Regions from separate parts of the Paenibacillus sp. Marseille-Q9583 genome, predicted to be linked through region 1. Evidence: riboswitches for the same ligand, from Rfam matches in the RefSeq annotation. Region 1 holds a riboswitch; each other region holds the start of a gene.
The links. A riboswitch is a leader RNA that binds a small molecule or an ion and turns the genes downstream of it on or off. The one in region 1 is predicted to bind cyclic di-GMP.
Positions count from the first base shown of each region.

Region 2: another riboswitch for cyclic di-GMP. It lies ahead of ACWNM1_RS11215 (thiamine pyrophosphate-binding protein); the one in region 1 lies ahead of ACWNM1_RS03605 (anti-repressor SinI family protein).
Region 3: another riboswitch for cyclic di-GMP. It lies ahead of ACWNM1_RS18335 (choice-of-anchor A family protein); the one in region 1 lies ahead of ACWNM1_RS03605 (anti-repressor SinI family protein).
Region 4: another riboswitch for cyclic di-GMP. It lies ahead of ACWNM1_RS08130 (DUF6612 family protein); the one in region 1 lies ahead of ACWNM1_RS03605 (anti-repressor SinI family protein).

Region 1 covers NZ_CDRJTB010000004.1:87,615-89,818, reverse strand. Annotated here, with positions in the region: gene ACWNM1_RS03610 (helix-turn-helix domain-containing protein) at 138-467, shown strand; gene ACWNM1_RS03605 (anti-repressor SinI family protein) at 675-830, opposite strand; cyclic di-GMP riboswitch class I at 858-942, opposite strand; gene ACWNM1_RS03600 (2-oxoglutarate dehydrogenase E1 component) at 1,414-2,204, shown strand, end outside.
Region 2 covers NZ_CDRJTB010000018.1:71,405-73,608, reverse strand. Annotated here, with positions in the region: gene ACWNM1_RS11215 (thiamine pyrophosphate-binding protein) at 1-1,204, opposite strand, end outside; cyclic di-GMP riboswitch class I at 1,323-1,417, opposite strand; gene ACWNM1_RS11210 (methyl-accepting chemotaxis protein) at 1,608-2,204, opposite strand, start outside.
Region 3 covers NZ_CDRJTB010000041.1:109-2,312, forward strand. Annotated here, with positions in the region: partial or broken gene ACWNM1_RS18335 (choice-of-anchor A family protein) at 1-822, opposite strand, end outside; cyclic di-GMP riboswitch class I at 934-1,024, opposite strand; gene ACWNM1_RS18340 (hypothetical protein) at 1,516-1,908, shown strand.
Region 4 covers NZ_CDRJTB010000011.1:121,303-123,506, reverse strand. Annotated here, with positions in the region: gene ACWNM1_RS08130 (DUF6612 family protein) at 1-814, opposite strand, end outside; cyclic di-GMP riboswitch class I at 932-1,024, opposite strand; gene ACWNM1_RS08125 (RNA polymerase sigma factor) at 1,228-1,677, shown strand; gene ACWNM1_RS08120 (DUF4179 domain-containing protein) at 1,730-2,204, shown strand, end outside.

The DNA of each region.
Region 1 (2,204 bases):
GAGCAGCAGATTCTTATTCCGGAAAGCGGATAAGTAGATGCTGCTCTTCTTTTTACAATAAACTTTGTCGAATTTATTGATATTTGCTATACTAATAACAAAAATTACGGAGGGGCGTCAGCATAGTGCCACAAAATATGGGCCAACGTATCCAGCATCTCCGCCTAGAAAAGGGATTCTCCCTATCTGAGCTTGCGGACAGAGCGGATGTTGCTAAGTCGTATCTTAGCAATGTGGAGAGAAACATCCAATCCAATCCTTCAATCCAGTTTATCGAAAAGATCGCCGATGCGCTTCAGGTATCCATCCACGCTTTGCTCTATGGAGAACCTAATGATGCTGAGGAGTCACCTTTAGATTCGGAATGGTTCCGATTGGTGCAGGAAGCTATGGCCTCAGGCATAAGCAAACGCGAATTCAAGGAGTTTCTGGACTACCAGAAATGGCGCCTTGATCAGAAGGATTAATATTCCACCTGACCTGATAAGATCCTCTTCTACTCATACTATTAAACATAAGCGCCTTCACCCTCCTAACATGGACTGCGGAGGCGTTTGAATTCTAGCAGAATCAATGATCATATTCGTTGTGAAACTTACATTTTGCTTTATACCGAAAAGGGGCCCAGCGAGTTATCGCTGGGCCCCTTTTCAAAATATAACGCACTAAATGTATTACTGCACGGCTTGCACTGTCTTCTCATGAAAGAATCGACGAATTTCATCTGCCTTTATGCCAGCCTTCTTAGCTGCTAATAATAAATGTACCCACTCAACGTCTAGATCAATGACCTGCTGTTCTCTGTTGCTTCCCTGGTTGGACTTGTCCAAAAAATCTCCTCCTAAGATTTTACGTCCCCAGGCAATCCGGCTGTCATAGTATTTCTACCTTAGACCCGCGACTTTGTGCCCCTGCCTTTCGGCAGGTTTACCTTTTACTGGACCCTTTACGCGAAAGGATCTACTTTGAAATATATGAAAATCGCTAACTGCAATAACATTATACTATACTAAAGTGGAAAAGTGTGTCGATTTCTGATTAGTTTTTCCATTAAAAAACAAAAAATAGAAGCGCTTTTGTGCGATATCTTGTCCTATTAACACGATACTCGTCCCATTCATAAAATTAATTAAGCCAATATAATAATACTTCCTTCCCTATTAGTTAAAAATAAGGATATTAGAATCATTTTAGTGGGCCTTAGGAATGGGTAATGAGAAGAAACAGCGTTCTTTTCATTAGAACAAGCTAACCCATACCATTTTGCGAACGTATTGGACGAAAGAATGAATTGATTACACGTGTGGAAAGTAGCACAATAAGATGAGAAATGAAACCGCAATCATCACAGCTCCAGTAAGCGTTGACACAAAATGTCACGTATGGAGTTCATCCGTTAAGGAGGATGTATTCATGGCAGCCAAAGAGCCCTATAACGAATCCATTTGGAGTAAGTATTACGGACCCAATTTAGGCTACATTCAAGAAAGATATGAACAGTTTGTGAAAGATCCTTCCACCGTAGAGAATAATTATCGCGAGCTTTTTACAAATTCGGGTCCCCCACCCCTAACACCGGATAGCGAACCGGCTCCACAGCCTCGCATTTCGGGAGACACCGAATGGCTTAGAAAGGCAGTAAGAGCTTCCAAGCTAATCGCTAATATTCGTATATATGGCCATATGGCCGCTGATATTGATCCGCTTGAGCGCGATCACAATCCCATGGCTAAATATCTTGAACTCGAGACCTATGAGCTGACTCGTGAGGATCTGATCGCACTACCTGCCACGCTCATTTGGGAGAATGCGCCGAATGATGTGCATACCGGATGGGATGCAGTTCAGCGTATGCGTCAGGCTTACACCAAGACAATCGCCTATGAATTCGGGCATGTGCATGAAGAACAAGAACTGAAATGGTTGAACAGACAGGCAGAATCCACAAGCTCACCAGCGCCTTTAAATAATGCAGAACGTAAAGAGCTGCTAAACCGCCTGATCCAAGTAGAGCAATTCGAAACCTTCCTCCACAAAACCTTTGTGGGTCAGAAGCGTTTCAGTTTGGAAGGCAATGACGCTCTCGTACCGATGCTGGATGAAATCGTACGCGCTGCTGCGCATGACGGCGCAGAGCATATTCTGATGGGCATGGCGCATCGTGGTCGCCTCAACGTTCTTGCACATATTTTGGGTAAACCTTA
Region 2 (2,204 bases), on a different contig from region 1:
AACTGCCCGGTTTTTTAACCTTGTACCATTTCGCAGCATGGAAACCGTGACTACCATCATCAACAAAGACTGTGCTGTTATAAGGAATCAAATCACTCATCGTACTCAAGACCGATGCAAGTGAAAGGTTTGGTAAAATCGGAGGCTCTTCGGTATAATCAGAATTTGTCGGTGCTTCGCGTTTTGTGATGTTGTTCGTGTCAATATTATTGAGATAGTAAACTAGATTGTCGCGTAGATCTCCAGTCACTGGAATCGTTTTAGAGAACAATATTTTTCCGACAAAAGTCGGATCGCTATCAAACTGAATTAATGTTGCAGGATGATTTTCCCTTTTAAGATTACAAATAGTCATATCACTTAAACGTGAGCCAAGAACGATAAATAGATCACTTTGATTCAGCAAGTCATCCCCATGGGTACAACCGCCTACTCCAATTGGACCATGATAGAGTGGATGATCCCAAGCTATAGCCCCTTTACCACCTGGAGATGTAACTACAGGAATATTAAATGTTTCCGCTAATTGAATTAGCTCACTATGTGCTCCAGAGCGGTTAACGCCTTTACCCGCGATAATTATTGGATTCTTAGAGTTATTTATAGCATCAAGTACTCGGTCGATATTAGCATGGCTAACCAGTGATTCGCGTTCAGGGATTACAATATTACATTCCTCTAGCAATTCCGTTTGTACATCAAAGGGAATACAAAGGTGAACTGGACCACGATTACCGCTCAAGGCAATGGATATGGCATGATTAAAGATTGTGTTAAAGTGATCTCCACGTTCAATAAGCTTGCTATATAAGGTGGCAGGTCTAAACATATCAGCTAAATCAGCTAGAAAAGAGGTAGAGTCCTGACATTGGGGAATTCCAAGCTCTTTAATAGATTGATGGCCAGTAATAAATAGGACAGGTAGGTTGTTAGCCTTAGCATGTGCTGCTGCAGTTAATAGGTTTGTTCCACCAGGACCTGAAGTACCAAAAGCTACACCTAGTTTTCCAGTTTTAAGCGCATACCCGGCTGCTTCGAAGCCGGAACTGGACTCATGTCTCCCAGGAATAAATTCAATACCGTAATCTACCATTTTAAGAACAATAGGACAAATGGATTTCCCGATAATACCAAAGGAATGGGTAACACCTAGGTTCCGTAGTGCTTCCGACATGTAATCTGCGACTGTCTTCAAAAAATACACCTCACAAGTTGATTGTTATTTTAAAATCAAACATTAGAAAACCTGTGCTCTGAATTAGGGCACAGGTTGGTGGCATAAATCGCCATAGAGACTGAACAATTGTTCAGTCGTCTTGGTTTTCTGCAACCTGGCAGTCATGGCCTCTGATATAAATGAGGCTGTAGATCCATGGTTTTGCGTCATCCTCTTTCGAAGATTTTGCCAATATTAATTTTAAAATTTATAAGAAGAATTTTCCTTTACAATATATTCCTAGAGAACCTTTGTCAATATATTTTCGCAAATTAACTCGAATTTTGACGAAAGTCTTGTCCAACCTATGAAATAATAGATATAAAAAAACTCCCCCTAAGTCAAAACTTAGAAGGAGTTTTTGGACTTGTTTATATGATTTGCAAATGACTTAAAACTTGAAAATATGGATAGTCTTCTGTAGATTAAATACAGCCTGTGTCATTTTCTCCGTTTCTTCAGCGACGGACTGCAGGGCATTAATTTGTTCATTCATAGCGGCGGATACTTCCTCGGTGCCGGCAGCGGTTTGCTGTGTGATTGCAGAGATATTCTCTATTGCACTTGAGATTTTCAAGGCACTTTCTAACATCAGATCACTTTCAGCAGAGAAGGAAGAGATTTGCTCGGTAATATACTGCACACTTTGCACAATTTGAGCAAAGATATGAGCAGATTGAGTGATCATCTCATTCTGTACCTGTACGACTTCTTCGTTGATAGCGATATTGTCAATCGCTTGTTTGATATCAGTTTCGATGCTCCGAACTAAGCCAAAGACTTCCTTCGTTGAAGCTGTTGATTCCTCGGCAAGTTTACGAACCTCCTGTGCGACTACAGCAAAACCTCGACCATGCTCTCCTGCACGTGCAGCTTCGATGGAGGCATTCAGCGATAAGAGGTTGGTCTGCTCAGCGATCTCTGTGATGGTTTTTGTAATCATCGTAATTCCGCGAGCATTATGAGACAGGGCTTCGATAGTATCAGC
Region 3 (2,204 bases), on a different contig from region 1:
ACCACCAGTACCTGTGAGCGAAGCCGCCACGAATGTTCCGTTAACCTGACCATTAATAAAATCTACATCAGCGTAGGGAGCAAGCACACTCCCCATTACATTTATTCCTGCCATATCAAGATATGTGGCTTGACTAAAGTTAAACAAAATTTTCTTGCTGTTCAATGCACCATTAGGTAGGAATGCGAAATTTTTCATTTTTACGCTTGAACCATCAATATTAATAATTGCAGTAGAGCCGGAAGGAACATTAATTGTGAATCCGTGATTAGTAGAGACGTTATCTCCTAAAACATTAAAAACATTGACCACAGGGTCTGTGCCTGTCAATGTAAGACCGCCATATTCATACTTTGTTGTTCCATTGGCTTGTATTGCTGCTAGTTCAGCTGATTTATCCTTCAAAAACTGGCCTACGGCCACAAAGTCAATCGGATTTCCCGAAGTTCTGGTTCCTCCGCTATTAATCGTTACATTACCTGCAAAACTTCCCCCGTGCACGATATTCCCGTAAACAGAGCCATTGTTGAAAGTAAGATTCCCTCCAACAACAAGTGTGTCAGTGAAGGAGATCTCAGCAGCACTTAGCCTATCACCAACGCTGTAGTTGGTTAAAGTAACATTACCTCCAGCAGCAAACCTTCCCTCCGTATCCGAAAAGGTTGTAACATCCCCTAGGATAAACACATTGTAGTTTCCTGCAATCCCGAGTGTAGTAGAACTAGCATTAACAGTCCCGGCTCCCAAAGAGGAAAGCCCACTACCTACCGTCAATATCCCCGCTAATACTAGTGCAAGCAGCGGTTTTATTCTTCTTTTCAAAAAGCACACCTCCTAAATCTATGATTTATATTTAATCAGAATAATTACCAGAAACTCTAAAGGACCTAACAACAAAAAAAGACCGCCAAAAAAGAAGTGGAATTCCCTTCTCATGGCAGTCGGACGGTCATAGCGCATTTAAGACACTTTAGACTCCTGGACTTTGCGTCCCACCCTTTCAGGCGGTTTGCTATTATCATGATAATATATGTATTGACTTGCAGATTAGAACTAGCATTTTAAGCATCCTATTAAATAATCGTCTATGACTTTTAATACTTTTGAACTAATAATAGTTTAGCGCTCCATCCCCACAATTGTCAATCAATTCCTTTTGATATTCATACGCGTAAGCAAGCACAAAAAAAGCGCCTAAAGGCGCTTCACACAAAGGTTTTCCTTCAATTTTAAAGTAACTTTATCCAACCTAATATCGATATCCATAATGGAATACTTAGAATCAAACCAAATACCATTCCACGGCGGAGACTTCCTTCTTCTTTCATCCTAATTCTCCCTTTATATAAGTCTGAAGCATTATTTTTTATTATTACAATTTTAATATATTTTATTCTTTCTAATTTAGTTGTGAATTCAATCACATTGGACTAGCTGTTTAGAAATACCATTGATTATTTTTGGAATATCGGGGTAGAATACGAATATACGTTCCCATTAGAGGTGATGAGATTTATGCATAGAGCTGAAAGCAGGGACAACATGCTGGTGAAATCTTATTTATTGCTTCCGATGATTTTATCAGCTTTCGAACGGGATTCCGCCATTCTATCTGCACATTTACGAACACCCACCCCCTATTTGGAGGTTCTTGAAACAGCCGCAGCAGTTGCTACAACAGATCTAAGAGATGTTCGTTCAGAGATGAGAAAAAGGGGAATCAAGGTTTATGAGCAGAACAGACTTAACACGGGGATAGAGGCCAAATTTATATGTCGTGGATACCATGAACGAATGCTGCTGTTAAACGACATTGTCGCTGCCCAAGCTGCCATTCATATGCGCAGATATCTCGGTCTGGATATTTCATCTTTTAAGAGCTATGAAGAGCAGTATCAGATTAAGTGAAGTAGCGAAGAAGCTGCCCCCCTCCCCCATTTAATTAGCGAACAAAAAAATAGGCCTTACCATGGGAGTTGGCAAGACCCGAGAGATTTATACCACAAAACACTGGGGGGTGTTTGGTGTCTTCAATATATACCTTGAACCTGAAAATAAGATGATGGTCACATGAAAATTACATTAAAAACTTCAATTCGTCGCTTAGGCTAGATCTGGATGCTCCCACAAGCTTAATCTACCTTTAGCCGGGATAGGAAAACTCAGCGGAAGAACATCCTCAAGCTTTCAAGCAAAACGTCCTT
Region 4 (2,204 bases), on a different contig from region 1:
CTTTGTTATTCTTGGAATACTTAGCTTCGATTTTCGTGTTGTATGTATCCTTTTCTCCATCACTTATCAGCACATAACTCAGATCGACTGTCAGCTTTTCCGTCTGCCAGGTCTTAGTATTGACGAATAATTTCCACGTTACGCTTTTGGGTTGAACTGTCTCACCATCCCAGAGGTTCTCCTGGTCATAGAGTTTGATTATTCCCTTAGCTGCTGTCGGATCGGTTACCGTGAACTGCAGGACGGTCTGAGCACCGGCAGTGCTGACTTTCATAGATTTTTTATAATTCTTTACCGAATCAAGCATGGAAACAGGATCGTATTGACCTTTGGAGTAAAAAGAATCCCACTCCATCTTCTCCAGTCCAATCCAATACTGCGCATCAGGATCGATTGGCTCACCGTCATCGTCGTAACCTTCATCTTCAGATTCATCGATCAGTTCACTTCCGTCTACAAGATAGTAAAACTCCTTGTCATTGGCATATAGACTGTACGATGTTTCTAAAAGACTACTATCAACGGTGCCAGCTGCAGCAAAATTCGGCAGTCGATTAATATCCAGCTTCAGTGTGTTAGTGTTGCTGATACGTACCCCACCGCTCTGAATATCCTGTTTTTTGATCACATCTAAGTGAAAATTCTTTATTGCTTTAGAGGCTGCCGTTACTTTGCTAATCATTTGATCCGCGGTTACTGCTGTTGTGGTAGCTGCAGACACGACTTCAGGATTAGACATCCATCCGATCGTTCCGGACAGCAATAAAGCACCTACTGCCAAACTAGTGCCTATTGTTTTGAAAAAACTGTTCATGTACTTCCCCTTTCGGCCCCTTGCGATAATGTAACGCCGTATAGGTCGAAATAATAAAAGAGCTCAAAATTGATTACATATTCTTAGAGCTATCCTTTATGCTTCATAAGACATCCCTATGGCGGCCTGGCGATCATTTCCTTCTGTAGAAAAGGCTTTAGACCCATGGCTTTGTGTCATCATCTTTCGATGATTTTACCTTTAACGCGGACATTCAATTAGTTTTAATTAGCTTACGGACGCCTGTCCCACCGCTAATTTTACCATGGTTATAATTACCTGTAAACGACTTATCTTCCATTCAAATTCGCTATGATACTCAGAAGAAATACTATAATCAAAATGAAAAATGAACGATTACATACGCTTATAAGTCTTATTAATGAGAACAGCAAGACAGGGGGTGCAGCAAAATGAGTGAACAAGAAATTTTCGAGCTCTATAAAGAACAGGTATATTATTTTTGTTACTACTTAATGAAAAATCAGGCAGATGCGGAGGATATTTGCCAAGAGGTATTTGTAAAAGTTATCTTAGCGGATAAGTCTAGGGTAAGAAACTTGAAATCTTGGATTTTAAGAATTGCTTCGAATGAGTGCAACAGTGTGATTAAGAGGCGTAAAACGGGGTGGATGAAAGAAGTACGTAATTATTTACTATCCAGGTCTGAGGAATCAAACCCTGTAGAAAAACGTTTGGATCGACAGGAAACTAAAAAAGAATTACAAGGGTTATACAGTCAGCTTCCCGACAAAATCAGAATGGTAGTAGTCCTTCGTTTTATCAACGAATTGACTGTACCCGAGATCTCTAAAGTTATGAGCATACCCGAAGGAACTGTAAAATCCAGACTGAATAAGTGACTTAAAATACTAAATAGTATGGGTGGAACCCAACTAAAGGAGCTGAGTAGTAATGAGTCTGTATATTGAAAAAGATAAACATATTCCCCGACCGGATTATGATTTGATGTGGACTGCCATAGAACAAGAAGCCTATAAACGTCAAAGAAATCTGAATGCGTCCCAGAATACTCCTAGGTCTAATAAAAAGGTTGTTCCAATCAGCATCGTCTTCTCTTGCCTCTTTCTTGTGGCCATTCCTGTATTCGCTAGTATGACGATTAATTGGGATAAAATTGGTGGTCGGAGTGTGAACAATGCATTAAATAACGGCATCGGTCAACAGTATAATCTTCAAGCTTCCAGTTCAGGAGTAACAATGAATTTGAACGGTGTTGTAACTGACGGAGAAAAAATGAAAATGCTGTTATCACTTGATACTAAATCTGATCTATCCCAATATACTGGATTTGCTACAGAGGAAAACATCATGACTAGTGAATCAGGTGCCAAGGCAAAGGTATACGGTTATTTAGAATACGATCCTG